Regions from separate parts of the Exiguobacterium sp. SL-10 genome, predicted to be linked through region 1. Evidence: a T-box and tRNA genes for the amino acid it is inferred to sense, from the RefSeq annotation. Region 1 holds a T-box; the other holds one or more tRNA genes.
The links. A T-box is a leader RNA that pairs with one kind of tRNA and senses whether it is charged. The one in region 1 lies ahead of metG (methionine--tRNA ligase), so its partner is inferred to be a tRNA-Met.

Region 1 (9,997 bases):
CCCTACAAGCAGTTGTATCGTCCTCTCAACATGTTCGGGGAGACGAGTGCCGATTGGCCGAAGGTGAAACTCGACTATATCGGGGTCTTCGACCCGGGCAAGCTCGACATGGCGCGCGACCCGCTCACCGACCTGCCGATGGAGACGTATTTCCCGGCCAGGGCCGACTGGGTCATCGACGCGAACGACGAGCCGGTCAACCCGGTGAAGGAGATGTTGCCGCTCAACAACGACCGCGGCTTCCTCACACGCCCGCCGCTCGTCCTGACGACGCTCGAGGCGGCCGCTGCGATCCTCGGCGACCAGCCCATCTCGGCGATCCGGGTCAACGTGAGCGGGGTCGACGAGCTGAACGAGGCGAGCGAGGCGAAACTGCAGGCCGTCGCGAACGAAATCGAGGAGACGACAGGGCTCATCACCGACGTCACGCTCGGGTCGTCCCCGCAGATGGCGCTGACGTATCTGCCGGGTCTCAAAGAGGGCGAGGCGCTCGGGTGGGTCCAACAGCCTTGGGTCCGGCTAGGTTCCTCGTTCACCATCTTCGAGGAGACGAAGATGGGGATGGGTGGCGTCATCGCGAGCGTCATCCTCGTCGCGATTCTATACGTGTTCACGTCGAACGTGATCATGTTGTACGCCCGGAAGAAAGAGTTCGCCGTGCTCCTCTCTCTCGGCTGGGGACCGAGACAACTGTCTCGTCTTCTCTTGATAGAGGCGTTGCTGCTCGGTGGTGTCGTCGCCCTCATCGCGTGGTCGATCTTGGGTGCATTCCTACTCGCCGGCGATACGGCGACGACCGGCCTTCGCGTCGTCTTGATCGGGTTTGGCGGACTCGGGATTTATGTGCTGGGCTCGCTCGTACCGATGCTGATGATTCGACAAATCAAACCATACGAGGCGCTGCGCTCCGGTGCGACGACGCACGGGCTACGGCTCGTCCGGGCTGAGGGCGTGCTCGGGATGGCGTTCAACCAGCTCGTGACACAATGGAAACGGACGCTCTTGACGCTGCTCGCAATTGCCGTGCCGACGAGTTTGTTCATGTTCTTCCTGTTCGTCTCGGTCCGGCTACAGGGGGTCATGTTCACGTCGCTCCTCGGGGAGTACGTCGCCCTCGAGGTCGGGACGATGCACTATGTCGCCATGGGTGTGTCTCTCCTTATCGCCGTCCTGACGACGACGGAGGTCATGTGGCAGAACATCAACGAACGCAGAAGTGAGATCGCCATTCTCAAGGCGACCGGCTGGCGCTCGGCGAACGTACGAGGACTCGTGCTCGTCGAGGGAGGACTGCTCGGGCTCTTGGCTGGACTGCTCGGCCTGGTCGTCGCGGGCGTGCTCGTCTGGAACGTCTATGGGTCGCTCCCGCTTACCGAGGTGCTCTTCCTCACGGCTACGCTGCTCGTCCCGGTGCTGACGGGCTTGATGGGCGCGTTACTGCCGGCCCAGATGGCCGTCAACGTCTTGCCGTATCAGGCGATGCGCGGAACGCAGGTGAACACGAGACGGACCGAACGACGCTTCAAGTGGGTCCTCGGGACCGTCGCAGGCGGGCTCGGCGCAGCCGTCTTGACCTTGTTCTTCTTCGCTCTCCCGGAAGGCCAACAGGAGTCGGTGCCGCGTGAAATGGTCGATGTGCAAGGGACGCAAGGGGAGAAGTTAGGTGACCTCGATTCCGACTCGAAAGATCCAGAATCTTCGCCGGCGTCCTCGAAGACGGGTGCGGTTGAGTCCCGCGGCAGCCAGGCATATCGTTATTATGAATATGACGACCCGACCTACCGTGATGAACTCGTTAGCATCGAGAAAATCGTCCCGACTCCTGATGAGGTTGCCCCAGCTAAGCCAGGATACAAGTTGGTTTCGGTGGCGGTACGTGGGAAGACGCCTCAAGACGATGTGCATGCAAACGGTGGAACCATCAAGTACCATCCGCCAGGTTTTAAGTTACTAGATGACAAGGGTGAAGAGTACAAGGTGAAATCATTTAGTGTAGTTGAACGAGGGGGATGGGAACATAACTCTTGGCTTCGAGTCCCTTCAACGTCTTTAGTCACATTGACATATGAAGTTCCAGAAGACACAGTACGGGTCGCGCTTATCGTTAATGGGGATATAGTGGCCGGTGAATATGTGATTGGTGTGGATATTTCTAATAAACCTTCTGAGTCTTCACGAGAAATCGAAAAACGAGGAAATGATTCGTATCGTTATTATGAATATGACGACCCGACCTACCGTGATGAACTCGTCAGCATCGAGAAAATCGTTCCGACTCCTTCGGAAGTCGCCCCTGCTAAGCCAGGATACAAATTGGTTTCGGTGGCGGTACGTGGTGACACACCGAAGGCCGGGACGGACTCAGATGGGGGAATTATCAAATACTATCCTCCGGGCTATAAGTTGCTTGATAATCAAGGAGAAGAGTATAAAGTCAAAACATTCACGATGGTCGAACGAGGAGGCTGGGAACACAACTCCTGGTTACGTGTTCCGTCTACATCTTTGGTCACCCTGACCTATGAAGTTCCAGAAGAAACTAAGCGTGCAGCGCTCCTTGTGAGCGGAGAGATTGTCGGAGGAGACTACGTGATTGCCTTCGATATCAACTAAGTAAAGTCACAGTGGAATTAAAACGTGTTCAAAGCATCGATTATTGCTTTGTGCACGTTTTATTTTGGATTAATTTCGCATCTGAATTCTTCTTAAGAATATACGCATTTATTTTCAAACGGCCTAAACGATTAGAGAATCTGCATGTCCGTTGATAAGGTTTTGCACTATGGAAAAGAACGTCTAATTAGCGCTATTCGCATCTCTCAATCTGTCGAAGAGTCGACTTAATACAGGATTGCAATCAAGTATATGTCAGAGAAAGTGGAGGAAGGATTTCAACGAATGCATATCGAATGATGTGATGTAAAAGATGTTATTTGTTGTTCATTCAGAGTCGACGTTAAAGCGTGTAGAAACAATTCATTTCAAAGGAGATTATTAGATGGAATCAAATACAGTGACGGTATCATCTCTCGTTGATGCGCCAATCGATAAAGTATGGCGACTTTGGACAGAACCTGACCATATTAAGCAATGGAATCATGCATCAGAAGATTGGCACACGACGGAAGCAGAGAATGACTTGAGAGCCGGTGGAAAGTTTCGAAGTCGGATGGAGGCTAAAGACAAAAGTATGGCCTTCGATTTTGAAGGTGTATATGATGAAGTATTAGTCAATCAACTCATTCAATATCACTTTGAAGATGAACGCAGAGTACACATTTCATTTGTTTCAGAAGGTGAGCAAACAAAAATTGTTGAAACGTTTGACGCGGAATCGATGAATCCGCTTGAGTTACAGCGTCAAGGTTGGCAAGCAATCCTTGAGCATTTTAAAAAGTACGTTGAAGAAAACTAACGTATGCATAAAAAAGTTTGAGAGGAGACACTCTGTACACTTTTCGATGTCGAAATGTAAACAGAGTGTCTATTCTTTATTTTTTCAGAGGTGAGGATATTATTGTATGAATTCAATGAAGTAGAGCTCAACCCATTAAAAATGGTTTTTCCTAGAAGTAGGATTATCTCTCAGGACCACCAACGTATTTCGTTTTTCCATCCCAAAAATCATTAAGATGATTCCACCATTCAAGTGATTCTTGATGCAAATATTCATGAAATACACTCGTCTCTCTTCCGCTGTATAATAATTTGTTTTGCATATCTTCCAATAATCCGATTGTCACAGCTTCTTTAACGTAAGGATCACCAGTTGTGTGAAATAATTCAATGACATGAAACACCGCCGGAAACTCTTTCAACTTGTTTTGTCTATACAAGTCAACGATGTGCGCAGCAAGATCAGCAAAATCGATATACAGTAACTGCTCATCTCCAGTCTCGTAATTGTCTTCAACATATGCATTCCATCGATTTCTATAGGAAGGACACGCTTGTAAAAATAGTTCCATCACTTCGCATTTAGAGATTTCTTTTTTCATAGTTTTCCCTCGCTGATAGTATTGTGTAAAGGAATGATTCAAGGTGCCTCGCCTTCGTATCAGTCGTCAATCACATCTTCTCCTGATTGCCGCAGGTTCTCAAGCGATTCAAGCATATGCGTGATCACATCATCCGGATGGCGTTCCCACGTCCCGAGCTCGGCCACGACTTTGAGCGGGGCGTTCGACCGGTACGACCGGGTCGGATTGCCAGGGAAGCGCTTGTCCGTCAAGTTCGGGTCATTCTCGAAGTCACCCGTCGGTTCGACGAGATAGATGCGTTCACGAGCCTCACCGCTCGCCAGTTCGGCACCCCATTTGGCGGCGTCGAGGGTGGCCGTGAAATAGATGTAATTCGACTGCTTATCTTGATAGTTTGAGCGTCGCTTCGGTTCTAGCAAGTCACCTAGCTTCAGTTCGGCTTTCGTGCCGTGAAAAAACGGGCCTGGATCGAGCGGTCTCATGTCATCAGTCATGCTTCATCTCTCCTTCAGTCAGGTTGTCTTCACAGTATAGTGGATGAATTTAGGAGAACACAGTCTGTTTTTGGTTCGAGAATCACGATATAATAGAGACGGGAAGAGCGACAGGCTCTTCCTTTTTCGTTACAACGAATTCAAAGCTGTTTACGAAACGAATAGCTCGTGATGGCATAGTCCATTTTGTCTTTATAAAAGCGGTGCGCCTCGGTCCGGGCAAGTCCTGACTCAAGGGCGACGTATTTGGCACTATGGTCGCGGGCGTATTCGTGGACGAAGTGAAGCAGCATCTCACCATATCCGTTCGAGCGATGGTTCGCGCACGTCACAAGGTCGTAAATGAAGACGTGTTTCTCGAGATATAGATTGACGCGGAGCTCAATACCCGCAAGCGATACAATCGCATCGTCGGCGTATAACGCATACAGTTCATAGCCTTGCGGTCGCATGGCGGCTACGATTTCACGATACGTGTCGAGCGTCAGGTCGGTACGCAGTTGGTTCATGACTGGGAACGATTCATCGAGTTCGTGTGGCGACTCGATTGGTTTGATGAAATAGATGGTCGATGGAATGGGAATCATGCCTCCTTGAGGGGATGTTATATGTGGATTTCGCTCTCGTAAGACAGGATTCCTTCCATACTTATAAACGGACAGAAGGGACAGATATATCGTGAAACATGCGCTAGTGATCGGCGGCAGCGGGATGCTGGCGGGGACGGTCCTTTGGTTAGCAGAGGTTGGGTATCACGTGTCCATCATCGGACGGGATGCCGAGAAAATGAACCGATTGACCGATCAATCGCCAGATCGGCTGTCTGCCATATTGTTCGACTATCGGGACGACTTGCGTCTCAAGGAAGCGTTGCGAAGTTCGATTGCGGATCACGGAGATTTCGACTTGGTCGTTGCCTGGATTCATTCGGACGCAGCTAACGCCTTACCGTGTGTGTTGTCAGCACTGCGCGGGGGCACGGACGTGTTCCATGTTCTCGGGAGCCGCGCGAATCCGAGCGGTGTGAGGAACGGGCTGAGGATCCCTAAAAATGTCCGTTATCACCAAGTACAACTCGGCTATCAGGTCGTGAAAGGTCAGCGCCGCTGGTTGACGCATGAAGAGATTGCCGGAGGCGTGGTCGAGGCGATTCATGAGAAGAAACCTCTTTGTTTAGTCGGCTTTGCAACGAAGTGAGAATATTGATTTTAAAAAATGTAAATTTGAGAAAGGTGTGCCGTACATATGAAGATTCTGATTGGCCAACCCAAAATGGAAAAACACCTAGAGCAATTCAGTCAAGACATCAAAGCGAACCCCGATGTGGACTTGATCTTGTACCCGGAAGGCTATTGTCAGGTTACCCATCTTCCCGAGGTCAAGAAACTCGCGAAGCGATTCCAGACAGCGGTCGTGATGGGCTATCGAAACGAGCAGAACGTGGACCGCGCCTTTATCATCAACAAGCGAGGGGAGATGCTGTTGGACCGTGCCAAGACGCCGGAAACGATGCCGCTCTTCATGCCGTCAACCGTCGAGGACGACGTTCACCGATACGGATATGTGCTCTGTCGAGAAATCTTCATGGGGCTCGACGGACTCAAATCGAAAGATAACATCCAACGCATCTTCAATCCGATTGGCGTCGGCATGTTCAGCGAAGTACAATATGCGGACTGGTCCGGCGAAGCGAAGCAAATCGCGATGCAACAACGCTCAATCATACTCGGGACGAGCCACGCCGACGGGTCGTATCGGAACTGTGGATTTTCAATTCCAATCGCTTACTGTTTTGACGAGACGGGCGAGACCGTATTGCTCTCGAAAAACGATACGCACACCCGGATTATCGATACGGTGACGAAAAAAAACAACGTGCTTCTTCCACAAACTTGAAAATTTTGATTGACTAAAAATTCCAATACGAATATGATACTCTTACATATTCGATAAAGGCATAGATGAGAAAAGTAGAGTGACTCGATTTTTATACAGAGAACTTCGGTAGCTGAAAAGAAGTTGAAAATCCCCACTTGAAAATGGTCTCTGAGCTTCGACCCGAAAGTACGAAACGTATGAGTAGGCTTCGACGGGAATTGGCACCCGTTATCAATGTCACGGTATACGAACGATTTTTTGTTCTGTACTTGAAGAGGCAAATGGTGTAAGCCATTTTGCGAACTAAGGTGGTACCACGGGGAATCCAAACCTCGTCCTTAACTGTTATGAACAGTTGAGGGCGAGGTTTTTTTGTTTTCTATTCAACTAATTAACTGGAGGAATGAAGTCATGGCTGTATTCATTGGTGGGGCTTGGGTGTATGCGAACGGATCTTTACATTTAGGACATGTTTCGAGTCTTCTTTCTGGAGATATTTTAGCAAGATATTTTCGGCTAAAAGGAGAAGAAGTACTGTACGTGTCAGGCAGCGACTGCAACGGGACCCCGATTACAGTCAGGGCGAAACAAGAAGGCGTATCCCCGGCTGCTATCGCGGATCGGTACCATGAAGAGTTTGAAGCATGTTTTTCTAAGCTCGGATTTTCATATGATGTGTATACAAGGACGGACACCGCGTTCCATCATCGGAGCGTGCAACGCATCTTTCTCAATTTGCTTCAAAAGGGACTGATCTATAAAAAAGAAGTCGAACAAAGCTATTGTACCCATTGTGAACAATTTCTTCCGGATCGCTATGTGGAAGGAGTTTGTCCGCAATGTCATGGTCAAGCGCGTGGCGACCAATGTGACCATTGTTCTAAAATGCTCGAGCCGCTCGATTTGCTGGAGCGCCAATGTAAGCTTTGTGGGAACGAACCGACGACACGTTCGACTGAACATTTTTATCTTTCATTGAGCTCGTTTCAAAAAACGTTAGAATCGTATGTGACCCATGCGCAGACCCATTCACTTTGGCGTGAGAATGCGATCTCACTGACGAACAGATACTTGAGCGAAGGGTTGCAAGACCGTGCCGTATCACGAGATTTATCAATCGGTGTCAGCGTGCCAATCAAAGGATATGAAGCGAAAAAGATATATGTGTGGATTGAAGCGGTAGCAGGCTATTACACGGCGAGTCAACTATGGGCGCATACTAACGGAACTGATGATTCACCGTTTTGGTCACCTGCTGTGCGATCATATTACGTACATGGAAAAGACAATGTCCCTTTTCATACCGTGATATGGGCCGCGATTCTTGATGCCTTGGGAGACAAAGCGTTACCGACGCACATTGTCTCGAACGAGTATGTAACGCTCGAGAAACGAAAATTATCCACGAGCAAGAACTGGGCAGTTTGGGTACCGGATTTGTTAGAGCGGTACGATGCGGATTCGATTCGCTATTTTATGACCATCAACGCACCTGAGAACAGGGATGCCGATTTTTCGTGGAAAGAATTCATCTATAGTCACAATGGTGAATTGCTAGGAGCTTACGGGAATTTTGTCAACCGAACGCTTAAATTCATTGAGAAATCATTTGAAAGCGTCATTCCCGACGTAGACGTATCGATCGAGATTCAATCAAAAATTGAAACGTTGTATGAAGATGTGGGTCAACTCATTGAACAAGCGAAATTCAAGCAAGGCTTGGAGACGGTTTTTGAAGTGGTTCGATTTTCGAATAAATATTTCGATCAACAGCAACCTTGGAAAGAAATCAATACAAGTGAACAAGAGTGTCAACAGACGCTAGCGAACTGCGTTCATTTGATTATTAATTTGGGACGTATCTTGGAACCGTTTCTGCCATTCTCGAGTGAGAATATTTACGAAATGATTAACGTGGTGGGCGAGGGATGGAATGTTGTAAGGATCAAATCACATCGTTTGAACAAGGTGGCTCCGTTATTTGACAGAATCGATGTGGCCAACATTGAGGAAGAACGGGCGAGACTTTACGAGCAATCAATCACATGACGGGATGGAGGTGTATTCCTCATTTCGAATGATGAATATGTGAAAGGGGCCATATCGATGATTAAGGCCGTCATATTCGATTTAGATGGCACGCTGCTAGACCGTGATGAATCCGTGCGACGGTTCATCCATGACCAGTATGCGCGCTTGAAAGAACGTCTGAAAGGCATCGAAGAACGAGATTATGTCACGTGCTTCATCGAACTCGACAATCATGGATATCGATGGAAAGACGCGGTGTATGACCAGTTGATTCAGGAATTTGAGATTAGTAGAATCACTCGACGACTATGTGAATGAGTTTCAGCATTGCTGTGTCGCTTTCCCGAATCTCGACTCGATGCTGAACGCCTTAAAAGCGCGTGGTCTTCGACTCGGTATCATCACGAACGGATTTGGCGAATTTCAAATGAAGTCCATCCATGGTTTAGGGATCAGTGACTATTTCGATTGTATTCTCGTCTCTGAATGGGAAGGCATGAAGAAACCAGATCCCGAGCTGTTTCATTGGGCTCTCGAGGCATTAGACGTTACGCCAGAAACTGCCATGTTAGTCGGGGATCACGCGCTCCATGATATTCAAGCCGCTAAGCGAGTCGGCATGCGGACGGTTTGGAAACGGAACGACCGGTGGGAGGAGTCTGAAGCAGACGCCGATGATTCGATTGACGATTTGTCCGAATTGATTGTGATGCGGTGAGATTATCTTTAGGAGAGGAAGTTGCGTGATGCCGTTAGATGTAGCGTATATCGAGGAGCGGATGAGACATCATCGCGTTCCGGGTTGTAGCATCGTCTGGCTTGAACATGGGCAATTGATGGATCGGTACGGTAGCGACGGAGAGCGGTCAACTCGTGACGGCTGACACGCTCTTTATTGAACGGAGAAACGCCGTATCACGACGGACCGGTTCAGGTGACTGGCGAGCCGGGCCAAGCGTTTCATTATTCGGAGGCTGGATTTGGTGTGATTCAACTGTTGGTTGAGGACGTCCTGAAGCGCCCGTTCGCGGATGTGATACGTGACGAGCTGTTCTTCCCGCTCGGTATGCATGCGAGTGGGTGTGACTTCGAGGTGGAAAGTGTGACGTTCGCGAGCGGCCACGACAAGCGCGGCCATTCCGTCGCCCCCATCATCCCGCACTATCCATATCCATCGGAGGCCGGGCTATGGACGACGACAGAGGATTTGATGCGCGTCGTCATCGAACTGATGGAGGCGGTGAAAGGGAACAGTCGCGTACTGTCTCCTCGGATGGTAGAAGACATGCTGTCTGCTTCGTCGTTGAACCCCGGTGTCTTTCTTGATGGGAAACAGTAGCAGCGAGAGCTATCCTCGCTCGGCTGGGGATTGGTTTCAAAGCATGCTCGTGGCGTACCCGGACATCGGTAAATCACTGATCATCATGACGAATGCAGATTTAGGGGTACATCAAATAGATGGTCTGATTGGGGATGTTTATCGTGCGACATTCAACTGAATGTCGACATGTTCGCATTGATTTCATCAACGGCTGCGTTGCAATTTTCTAGATTCACGTCATAAAACGTATGCTCATGCGTCAACGACACGTGTTCACCGCTTTGAAGCTCGTA
Region 2 (9,997 bases), on a different contig from region 1:
TACACATCGAACGTGGGTCACTCATTCAGTTCGCAGACTATTTCCTCGACGACATTTTCTCGGAATGGACGATGCACGGACGAATCAATGATTCACTTGATAAAGTGAACGGGCTCGATCTTGAAATTGCTAAACTGATTGAGAAAATGGAGAGAGAAGTTGAACGCTTGGAGCGACAACTCGAAGCGACCGAAACGAAACGCCAACAGCTCATCCTCACGCGATGAGCTGTTGGTCATTCTGATTATTTTCGGGACGATGACGCCAGAGCCGACGTGAACAAGAGGATTGGTTGTGGTGGGTCAAGCTGTGGATGACAATATGGACAAGTAGACATCGGATGAGTACACTTCCTTTCAATATGAAGTGTACCAAAAGGGGGATTCAAATGAATGAGTTGATCGATTATATCGTCGACGAAGTCGGGCAAGAAAGACATACAATTATCGGGATTTCAGGACACGGGGGTGCCGGGAAGTCGACGCTCGCAGACGCTTTACGTGTACGCCTCGGGGACGTGAACTATATCAATACCGACCCATACATCACGGATTCGACGTTACGGAAGAGTGCGATGCTCAACTATACGGTCGACGGAACACCACATCACTATAAAATGACGGCCTGTCATCCGGCGGCGCATCACTTGCTGTCACTCGAGCGTGATGTCCGGATGGTACGGGAAGGCATCGGCTTTTATACGATTGACGTCCCGTATCTTGAACGGACATGGATCAATCCAGCAAAACAAATCACGATTATCGAAGGGATGAGCGTCGCGTTCCTCGAACCCCACTATTTCAATGTATCGGTCTATTTGTATACGAATAGCGATACCGAGTTCGAACGCCGTTCCGTCAGAGACGTCCAAGAGCGAGGGATGGACCTGGCGTATTTGAAAGCCTCGCACGACGAGCGTCGGCTTCAGTACGAACTGTTCATGCATCCGCATCGTGAGAAGTTCCAGGTGGTCGTGAACACGAGTGGAGATGAATGGGTAAAGGATGTGACGTTGTGAAAAAACCAATCGTATGGGTGATCGGTAGTTCCATTCTGGTGTTTGTGTTCATGGCCACTCAATTGTTATTTCCGATTACGTTTCAAGAATTTATCGCCATTCTCATCGCATCTGTTGTTTTGGGCATTGTTCCCGGTGTAATTGCCTCGATGTTGCATCAATTTATAACCACGAAACAAGACAAATGAGATACGTAGCCCCGCTCATGATGAGCGGTGACTACGTAACGTTTCTTGAATCCCGAGTCCGAGTCGATCTTGTTCGCGCTCGAGTTGGTCCCACGTGAGTGAGCGATGGCGCAACGTGACGTCGTTGGCGATCGACTCGAGTGTGCGTTGCTTCTCGATGTTGTCGAGCCAGTAATAGACGTCGACCCCGTCCTCGTCGATTCGCCAAAACGATTTGACGATTTCAAATTCGTCGGCCCAGTCACCGACCGGTTTAAATCCATACTTCTCGACGAACGGGTACGGGCGTTCTTCTCCAAGTGGATCGATGACGTTGCGGACGAACATGAGCTCGAGGCCGGCGTGTTCGGTCGCCTCTAACAGACGTTTCAAAACGGGGAGCGGTTCAACTTCAACATTTTCGACGACATCGAACCAAACCCGTTTGCCGTCCGTGTCCCAGACGGTCGCTTCCACACTATATGGGGCGCCCGCTGTCGACGGAGCGTACATCGTCAAATCAAACGTGAACGGGATATGCTCTTCAGCACCAGGTTCGAGCACGGCCGATAAAGGGATCGGGACTTCTTGAAGGTCGGCCTCGCGGTTGAACTCGTTACCCTCGAGCGTGATGTCTTTAAAGGTCGTCAAAAAGTTAAGCGTCAACTCCTGCAGCCGCACGACATGTGAAGTGGTGTTCGACACGCGTAACGTTCCATGGACGGTCTCGTTCGGTAGAAACGGTACGGTGTGAAAATAGACGGATGCATCCAGTTCGGAAAAGAACCATTTTTTAAAGCGATTACCCCATTTCGACATGACGGTCGCGCTCCTTTTCTCTAGTAAAATACACTCTCTTAATTGTTCCCGAATCCAATTCTCAAAAAACATTTAGAAAAAGGTTGCATTTTATAACTGCTTCACTTATTATAGAGGATGTCGAAACAATTCAAACCATCGCGGGGTGGAGCAGTCTGGTAGCTCGTCGGGCTCATAACCCGAAGGTCGTCGGTTCAAATCCGGCCCCCGCAACCAATTTTTATTTAATTTCATATGTCGTCGCGGGGTGGAGCAGTCTGGTAGCTCGTCGGGCTCATAACCCGAAGGTCGTTGGTTCAAATCCAGCCCCCGCAACCAATTTTTTAAATGAGATAGCGAAACGATGACGTTTCGTGTTTTTTTTTGCGTAAAATTGAGTGTACAATGAGTACGTATCGCTAGAACTACTAAAGGAGAAACATCATGTATACATTGATTACCCATTCTGCGGCCGAGACGCAGGCGGTGGCAGAAAAAATCGCCACGCTCGTCCAAGCCGGGACGGTCATAACGTTGAACGGTGACCTCGGTGCCGGTAAGACGACGTTCACCCAAGGCTTTGGCAAAGGTCTCGGTGTCACGCGTAATGTCAATAGCCCGACGTTCACGATCATGAAACAGTATCAAGGGCGCTTGCCGCTTTATCATATGGACGTCTATCGTCTCGAAGACACGGGGGACGATATCGGACTCGAAGAATATATTAACGGGGATGGCGTCGCTATCGTCGAATGGTCGAACTTGATCGAGTCATCGTTGCCGACTGAACGCCTCGCCATCACGATCGAGCGAATCGGGGACGAGGAACGTCAACTGACGTTCGCGCCCGTCGGTGACATGTACGATGCGCTCGTGAAAGAGGTGCTCGCATGAAGCAACTCATGATTGATACGGCGACGACACGTCTGTCTGTCGCTTTGAGCGAACACGGACAGATTCAAGCCGAAGCGACGGTCATGGTGTCTAAAAACCATGCCGTCACGCTCATGCCGATGATCGAACAATTGATGAGCGCTGTCAAATGGACACCGAACGAGCTTGAACGCATCGTCGTGACGACAGGGCCTGGGTCTTATACGGGCATTCGTATCGGTGTGACGACGGCGAAGACGCTCGCCTACACGCTTCAAATCCCGCTCGTCGGGGTCTCGGCGCTCCGTCTCATGGCGGCGGCCCCGAACACGGAACTCCCGGTCGTATCGCTCATCGACGCCCGCCGAGGGAACGCTTATATCGGATACTATCAACAAAACGAGGCCGTTACACCCGACCGTCACGCCTCGGTAACTGCTTGGCTCGAAGCCAATATCACAGGACCGTTCGTCGTCGTCGGCGACGTCGAGCCGTTCCGTGACGTCTTGGCCGCGTATGAGTATACAGAAGCGCCGGCCGCGCATAGTTACGGCCGGGCGAGCGATCTCGTCGCCTTAGGTGAAGTCACGAATGATGTCCATGCGTTTGAGCCCGAGTATCTTCGTCTCGCTGAGGCGGAAGCGAAATGGCTCGAGGGACAGAACAATGGCTGACATTCAAATCCGTCGCATGAACTGGCTCGACGTCGATGAAGTGACCAAAGTCGAGGAAGCCTCGTTCGCCATTCCTTGGACGAAAGAGGCGTTCATGAACGAGATGCTCCGCAATGACCAAGCGATTTACTTCGTCGCTGTACATGAACGACGCGTCGTCGGTTTCATCGGCGTCTGGCAAATCGTAGACGAGGGGCATATCACGAACATCGCCGTCTTACCGGAATATCGCGGACAAGGCATCGGCAATCTGCTCCTGACGCAACTCGTCGAATTTGCCCGTTCAAAGTCACTCGCGGCGCTCACACTCGAAGTGCGTGTCTCAAACATCGGTGCCCAAAAGCTGTATGAACAGTTTGGTTTTGAAAATGCGGGACGCCGAAAACGCTATTATCAAGACAATAATGAAGACGCCTATATCTACTGGGCGAAGTTAGGAAGTGAAACAGATGGACACATCGCTCATCCTCGCGATTGAGTCGAGCTGTGATGAGACGTCGGTCGCGCTCGTGCGTGACGGTAAGACGCTCTTATCGAACGTCGTCTCGTCGCAGATTGAAAGCCACAAACGGTTCGGTGGGGTCGTGCCCGAGGTCGCCTCGCGCCACCACGTCGAACGGATCACGTACGTCATCGATGACGCTCTTAGCGAAGCCGGTGTGACGATGCAAGACGTCGATGCCGTCGCGGTCACGCAAGGGCCGGGTCTCGTCGGGGCACTTCTCGTCGGCATCAGTGCGGCCAAGGCGCTCGCGTTCGCCCACAGTAAACCACTCATCGGCGTGCATCACATCGCCGGACACATCTATGCGAACGAACTCGTCGAAAAGATGGAGTTCCCACTCGTCTGTCTCGTCGTCTCAGGCGGACATACGGAGCTCGTCTATATGCCCGAGCACGGTGTGTTCGAAGTCATCGGTGAGACACGTGACGATGCGGCCGGAGAAGCATATGACAAAGTCGCACGGACGCTCAGCCTTCCTTACCCAGGTGGACCTGCCATCGACCGTCTCGCGGCCGACGGGGAAGACACGTATAAATTCCCACGGGTTCGACTCGAGGCAGGAAGTTTCGACTTCAGCTTCAGCGGGCTCAAGTCGTCGGTCATCAACGCCGTCCATAACGCTGAACAGCGCGGGGAGACGGTCATCCCTGAAAACTTAGCGGCCAGCTTCCAAGCGAGTGTCGTCGAAGTGCTCGTCGAGAAAGCGATTCGTGCCGTGAAAGAAAAAGGCGCGAAGCAGCTACTCGTTGCGGGTGGTGTCGCGGCCAACCGTGGACTCCGTGCCGCGCTTCAAGAAGCGACGGACCGCGAAGGCATCCGCCTCGTCATCCCACCACTCGATCTATGCGGAGATAACGCCGGTATGATTGGTGTCGCGGCGCATCATGCGTATGTGCGCGGAAAGCGCGATACACTAGCGATGAATGCGGTTCCTGGGTTATCCTTAGAAGAGAGCATGACAGTCTAGGGGGAAAATATACAGATGATGAAACGCATAATCATTGGAGGTCTCATCGTACTGCTCGTCGTCGCGACGTTTTTGCAAGTACGGGAGATCATCCGCGCTTATAATATCGCTTATCAAGAAGAAATCGTGCCGCAAGAGACACGCGTTCGCTCACTGACCGATGCAGACTCGCTCGAAGGCATCGGTCGAGTCACGGGTGAGAACACGCTCGTCGAGACGTTGTACGGCTATAAGAGCCTAGACGATCAAGATATCGAGAGTGTCATCGTCGTCGACCGTAACCTCGGCGTTCAGCCGAAAGCGAGCGACGCGTATTACGAGATCGCACCGGGCCGGGAAGCGACCGAAGAAGAAGCAGCCAAGTTCGAGGACATCGTCAACGAGTTTGACAAAGAGCAACTGTTCGCCCAAGTCATCTCGACGCATGAGGCGAAGTATGTGACGAACGACGAAGAGACGCTCACGTTCTACAAAGTGTTCGTCCGCGACGTCGATACAAACGAGTACGTGTTCTTCATCACGGAAGACGGCCTCAAGCTCGACTTCCACACGCGTGGTTTCCAACCGCTGCGTTACTTCTAAACGTAAAACAGGGAAGCTAATCTCCATAATGGAGAGCGGCTTCCCTGTTTTTATATGTCCGGATGATGTTTGTTCTGTTTGTACCACATATTCACCCAGCTCACGATAAAGACGACCAAGGCGAGCACCCACATGAGGAGCGTCGACTGATAGAAGTGTCCCCATACCGAGCCTGGGGTGTAAAAGCTGTGAACGGTCACATCGACCGGCCAGACGACAAGGCGGATAAACAGCGTGCTCATGAGCAGACCGCTCAACAAACTGATGACAATCCCGCTCCACGTCTGGATGATGAAGCCGATGACGACCGGTAAGAAATAAAACAGGAGCGACGGGACGACGGTCGGTTCGCCCCGAATCAGTTCGGATACGTACTCCGTCCCCGTCGGCACGATATAGGCGAGACCGGTCAGGAAGGCGTGCATCCATTCGATTCGCATCGCACGGAATCGCATCATGAATGGAGCTCCTCCCATTCTGCGTACAGCGCCGTGATTGACTCTTTCGTCGCGTCGGACTCGGTCGACAGTTCTTGCGCCCGGGCGAAGTCGTTGAAGACGTCCGGTTCACACAACAGCTGCTCGATCTCCTCGAGACGAGCCTCGTGCCGCTCGATCGTCAGTTCGATTTCCTCGATCCGCTGTTTCATCCGGCGCTCCTCGCGCTGCTGCTCTTTGTCGGCCCGCTGTTTTTTGACGACGACTTGTTTCGTTTCCTCGCGGGCGAGCCGGGCCAGGTCTTCGAGCTCTTCCTTTTTCTCGACGTAATACGAGTAGTCGCCGAGGTACTCATCGATGCCGCTCGGCGTGATCTCTAAGACGCGCGTCGCGAGCCGGTCGATGAAGTACCGGTCGTGCGACACGAACAGGATCGTACCTGGATAGTCGACGAGGGCGTTCTCGAGAATCATCTTCGAGTCGAGATCCAAGTGGTTCGTCGGCTCATCCAAGATGAGCAAGTTCGGTTGCTCGAGTTTCAGTTTGGCGAGCGTCAAACGGGCTCGTTCGCCACCCGACAGTTCATAGACTCGTTTCATGACGTCGTCACCGCTGAACAGGAACTGTCCAAGCAGGTTACGCACTTCTTGTTCGCGCATGAGCGGCCAGTCGTTCCAAATTTCGTCGATGACGCGGTTTTTATCCGACAAGTTCTGTTGCTCCTGGTCGTAGTAGCCGATCTCGACGCCGGCACCGTAGCGGATGTCGCCGGTAAGGGCCGGCTGTTGTTTCGTCAATACTTTCAAGAGCGTCGACTTGCCGACCCCGTTCGGGCCGACGAGGGCGACTGATTCGCCGCGCTGTAGCTGGAAGCGAAGATGTTGGGCAATCGGCTCCTCATAGCCGATGGCGAGGTCACTGCCGCTCAACACGTCGTTCCCGCTTTGGCGTTTGATCGAGAAGGAGAGGACGGCACTGCGCTCGTCACCGTCCGGCGCTTCCATCCGGTCGACTTTCTCGAGACGCTTGCGGACACTCTGCGCCCGTTTCGTCGTCGTCGCCCGGGCGATGTTGCGTTGGATGAAGTCCTGCATCTTGGCGATTTCTTCTTGTTGCGACTCGAACTGCTTCTTCTCTTGTTCGTAGATGGCGGCTTTCTGTTCGAGGTACTTCGTATAGTTCCCGACGAAGCGGCGGCTTCGATGGCGTGACAGCTCATAGACGACCGAGACGACGCGGTCGAGGAAGTAGCGGTCGTGGGAGACGATAAGAACGGCGCCTTTATAGCCGCTCAAATACTTCTCGAGCCAACCGAGCGTCTCGATGTCCAAATGGTTCGTCGGCTCATCTAAGATGAGCAGGTCAGGACTTTGGAGCAGCATCTTCGCGAGTGCGAGACGTGTCCGTTGTCCGCCGGAGAGCGTATCGATGCGGCGTTCGAAGTCGTCCGGATAGAAACGCATCCCGTGAAGGACGGAGCGGATCGTCGCCTCATATTGATAACCACCGCGGTCTTTAAACGTATGCTGTTCTTCATCGTAAGACGACAGGAGGCGCTCATAAGCGGCCGGGTCGTTCAAGATGCGCTCCGAACCCATGTCTTGTTCCATGCGGCGCAGCGTTTTTTCTTGTTCGATCAAATCAGTGAAGACGGTCAGCATCTCATTCCACATCGTCTCATTCGACTCTAACCCTGAGTCTTGGGCGAGATAGCCGATGGTGACATCTTTTGGCTTCATGATATCGCCTGAGTCGTAATTGTATTCCCCGGCGATGACTTTGAGCAGTGTCGACTTACCGGCGCCGTTGCGGCCGACGAGGGCGACGCGTTCGCCTTCTTGAATTTCTAGTTTGACGTTCTCTAAAATCGGCTCGACGCCGAATGATTTCGATAAGTTATTGACTTGCAGTAGGATCAAATGAAAAAACCCCTTTCTCTCTATTTAGTATACTTTATTTCTTCCCCATTTCAGGTATATTCATTGAGTGGTCATGTGAATTCGTTTACAATCAAGGTGTATGACATTAGATTCGTTTGAAACGCGTCGTAAAAAGGAGGCTCTTTCCGTTGAGTCAAAACGAACCAAAGATTCCGCAAGCGACAGCCAAACGGTTGCCACTATACTATCGGTTTATCCAAAGCCTACATTCGTCAGGAAAACAGCGTGTCTCTTCTGCTGAACTGAGCGAGGCGGTCAAGGTCGATTCGGCCACGATCCGTCGCGATTTCTCGTACTTCGGTGCGCTCGGTAAAAAGGGATATGGCTATAACGTACAGTATCTGTTAGACTTTTTCCGTAAGACACTGAATCAGGACGAGATTACGAACGTCGCCTTGGTCGGGGTTGGTCATCTCGGGACAGCTTTCGTCAACTATAACTTCCTTAAAAACAATAACACACATATCGTCGTCGGGTTCGACGCAGACGAGACAAAAGTCGGCACGACGATGTCCGGTGTCCCGATTCATCACGTCGATGAGATGGAACAGATCATGAAGCAAAACAAGATTGACGTCGCCATTTTGACGGTGCCGTCTGCCTATGCACAGCCTGTCGCGGATGACTTGGTCCGCTTCGGCATCAAAGGCATCTTGAACTTCACGCCGGCCAGGCTTACTGTGCCGGATACGGTCCGCGTCCATCATATCGACTTGTCGATCGAACTCCAGTCGCTCATTTACTTTATGCAACACTATCCATCTGCTGAGGGGGTCCATCAATAATGGAATTACTATCATCGTTGCTCGTCGTCGGTATTCCTGGGGGAGCAAGTATCTTCATTATCGCCATCGTCGCGCTCATCATCTTCGGGCCGAAGAAATTGCCTGAATTCGGACGCGCCGCCGGACAGACGCTCCGTGAGTTCAAAAATGCCACGAGTGGTATGATGAACGAACATGACGAGAAAGACAAGAAAGAAATTGAGAAGAAAGAGCAGTAAACGATGAGCCATCAACCTGATCAAGAACGGGCACTGTCCGACCACTTGACAGAGCTGCGGAGACGACTGATGCTGTCGGCATTTGTCGTCTTTGCCTTCTTTTTGATCGCTTTGCCGAGTGTCAAATACGTGCTCGCTTATCTGCAGGCGGACCTCGTCGAACGAGGACTCGAGTTGAACGCCTTTGGGGTCGCGGACCCGCTCATGATTTATTTGAACTTGGCGCTCGTCATCGGTCTCGTCGCGGCTGGTCCGTTTCTACTGTATCAACTGTGGGCGTTTGTCGCACCTGGTCTGCATCCGAACGAGCGGAAAGCGACGCTTGCTTACATTCCAATCATTTCGGTTTTATTCCTCTTCGGTTTGGCGTTCGCCTATTATTGGTTGTTCCCGCTCGTCCTCGATATCTCGACGGACCTCGGGCAAGACCTCGGTCTGACACAAATCATCGGGGCGTCGAACTACTTCACATTCTTGTTGCAACTGACCATCCCATTCGGACTGTTATTCCAGTTACCGGTCGTGACGATGTTTTTGACGCGCATCGGTGTCGTGACGCCGTATTTCCTCTCGAAAATCCGGAAGTACGCCTACTTCGCCTTGTTCGTCGTCGCAGCGTTTATCACGCCGCCGGATTTGACGTCGCACCTCATGGTGTCACTGCCGCTCTTCTTCTTGTACGAGATCAGCTTGTCGATCTCACGCGTGACGTACCGGGGTGTGCTTCGACGTGAGAAAGAGGCGCAAGTGAAAGAACAGATGGATTTGATGAAACAGATGAATGAGAAGTGAACACTACGTCGTGCGACGTGGTGTTTTTTTGTGATTTTAGGGCTATTCAATTTTAAGAAAACGACTTAAAATTAGGAGGGTTAAATCAAAAAATGGATTATTTTTGAAAGTTATGCATTCATAAACAGAAATGAGGAGAGTAATGAAGAAATGGTTATGGAGCATGCTCGTGGTGCTCGTCATGATGGTAGCACCGGGAGTCGAAGTCCGAGCAGAGGATTATGCCAAACCGGAAAGTATT

Region 2: it has a tRNA-Met gene. The T-box ahead of metG (methionine--tRNA ligase) is inferred to sense a tRNA for this amino acid. The anticodon was not compared.

Annotation. Positions count from the first base shown of each region.
Region 1 is NZ_SJUP01000003.1:34,971-44,967, forward strand. It holds gene EVJ33_RS04750 (ABC transporter permease) at 1-2,613, shown strand, start outside; gene EVJ33_RS04755 (SRPBCC family protein) at 2,999-3,415, shown strand; gene EVJ33_RS04760 (DUF7674 family protein) at 3,579-3,998, opposite strand; gene arr (NAD(+)--rifampin ADP-ribosyltransferase) at 4,058-4,474, opposite strand; gene EVJ33_RS04770 (GNAT family N-acetyltransferase) at 4,615-5,061, opposite strand; gene EVJ33_RS04775 (Rossmann-fold NAD(P)-binding domain-containing protein) at 5,153-5,671, shown strand; gene EVJ33_RS04780 (hypothetical protein) at 5,720-6,370, shown strand; T-box leader at 6,424-6,695, shown strand; gene metG (methionine--tRNA ligase) at 6,764-8,401, shown strand; gene EVJ33_RS15730 (HAD family hydrolase) at 8,459-8,701, shown strand; gene EVJ33_RS04790 (HAD family hydrolase) at 8,664-9,101, shown strand; gene EVJ33_RS15410 (hypothetical protein) at 9,130-9,267, shown strand; gene EVJ33_RS04795 (serine hydrolase domain-containing protein) at 9,279-9,722, shown strand; gene EVJ33_RS15415 (hypothetical protein) at 9,709-9,882, shown strand; gene EVJ33_RS04800 (GGDEF domain-containing protein) at 9,875-9,997, opposite strand, start outside.
Region 2 is NZ_SJUP01000008.1:2,230-12,226, forward strand. It holds gene EVJ33_RS09940 (coiled-coil domain-containing protein) at 1-227, shown strand, start outside; gene EVJ33_RS09945 (uridine kinase family protein) at 389-1,018, shown strand; gene EVJ33_RS09950 (hypothetical protein) at 1,015-1,206, shown strand; gene EVJ33_RS09955 (sporulation protein) at 1,222-2,004, opposite strand; tRNA gene EVJ33_RS09960 (tRNA-Met) at 2,144-2,220, shown strand; tRNA gene EVJ33_RS09965 (tRNA-Met) at 2,246-2,322, shown strand; gene tsaE (tRNA (adenosine(37)-N6)-threonylcarbamoyltransferase complex ATPase subunit type 1 TsaE) at 2,428-2,877, shown strand; gene tsaB (tRNA (adenosine(37)-N6)-threonylcarbamoyltransferase complex dimerization subunit type 1 TsaB) at 2,874-3,530, shown strand; gene rimI (ribosomal protein S18-alanine N-acetyltransferase) at 3,523-4,008, shown strand; gene tsaD (tRNA (adenosine(37)-N6)-threonylcarbamoyltransferase complex transferase subunit TsaD) at 3,980-5,002, shown strand; gene EVJ33_RS09990 (hypothetical protein) at 5,018-5,584, shown strand; gene EVJ33_RS09995 (hypothetical protein) at 5,635-6,042, opposite strand; gene EVJ33_RS10000 (ABC-F family ATP-binding cassette domain-containing protein) at 6,039-7,940, opposite strand; gene EVJ33_RS10005 (redox-sensing transcriptional repressor Rex) at 8,090-8,746, shown strand; gene EVJ33_RS10010 (twin-arginine translocase TatA/TatE family subunit) at 8,746-8,964, shown strand; gene tatC (twin-arginine translocase subunit TatC) at 8,968-9,756, shown strand; gene EVJ33_RS10020 (hypothetical protein) at 9,899-9,997, shown strand, end outside.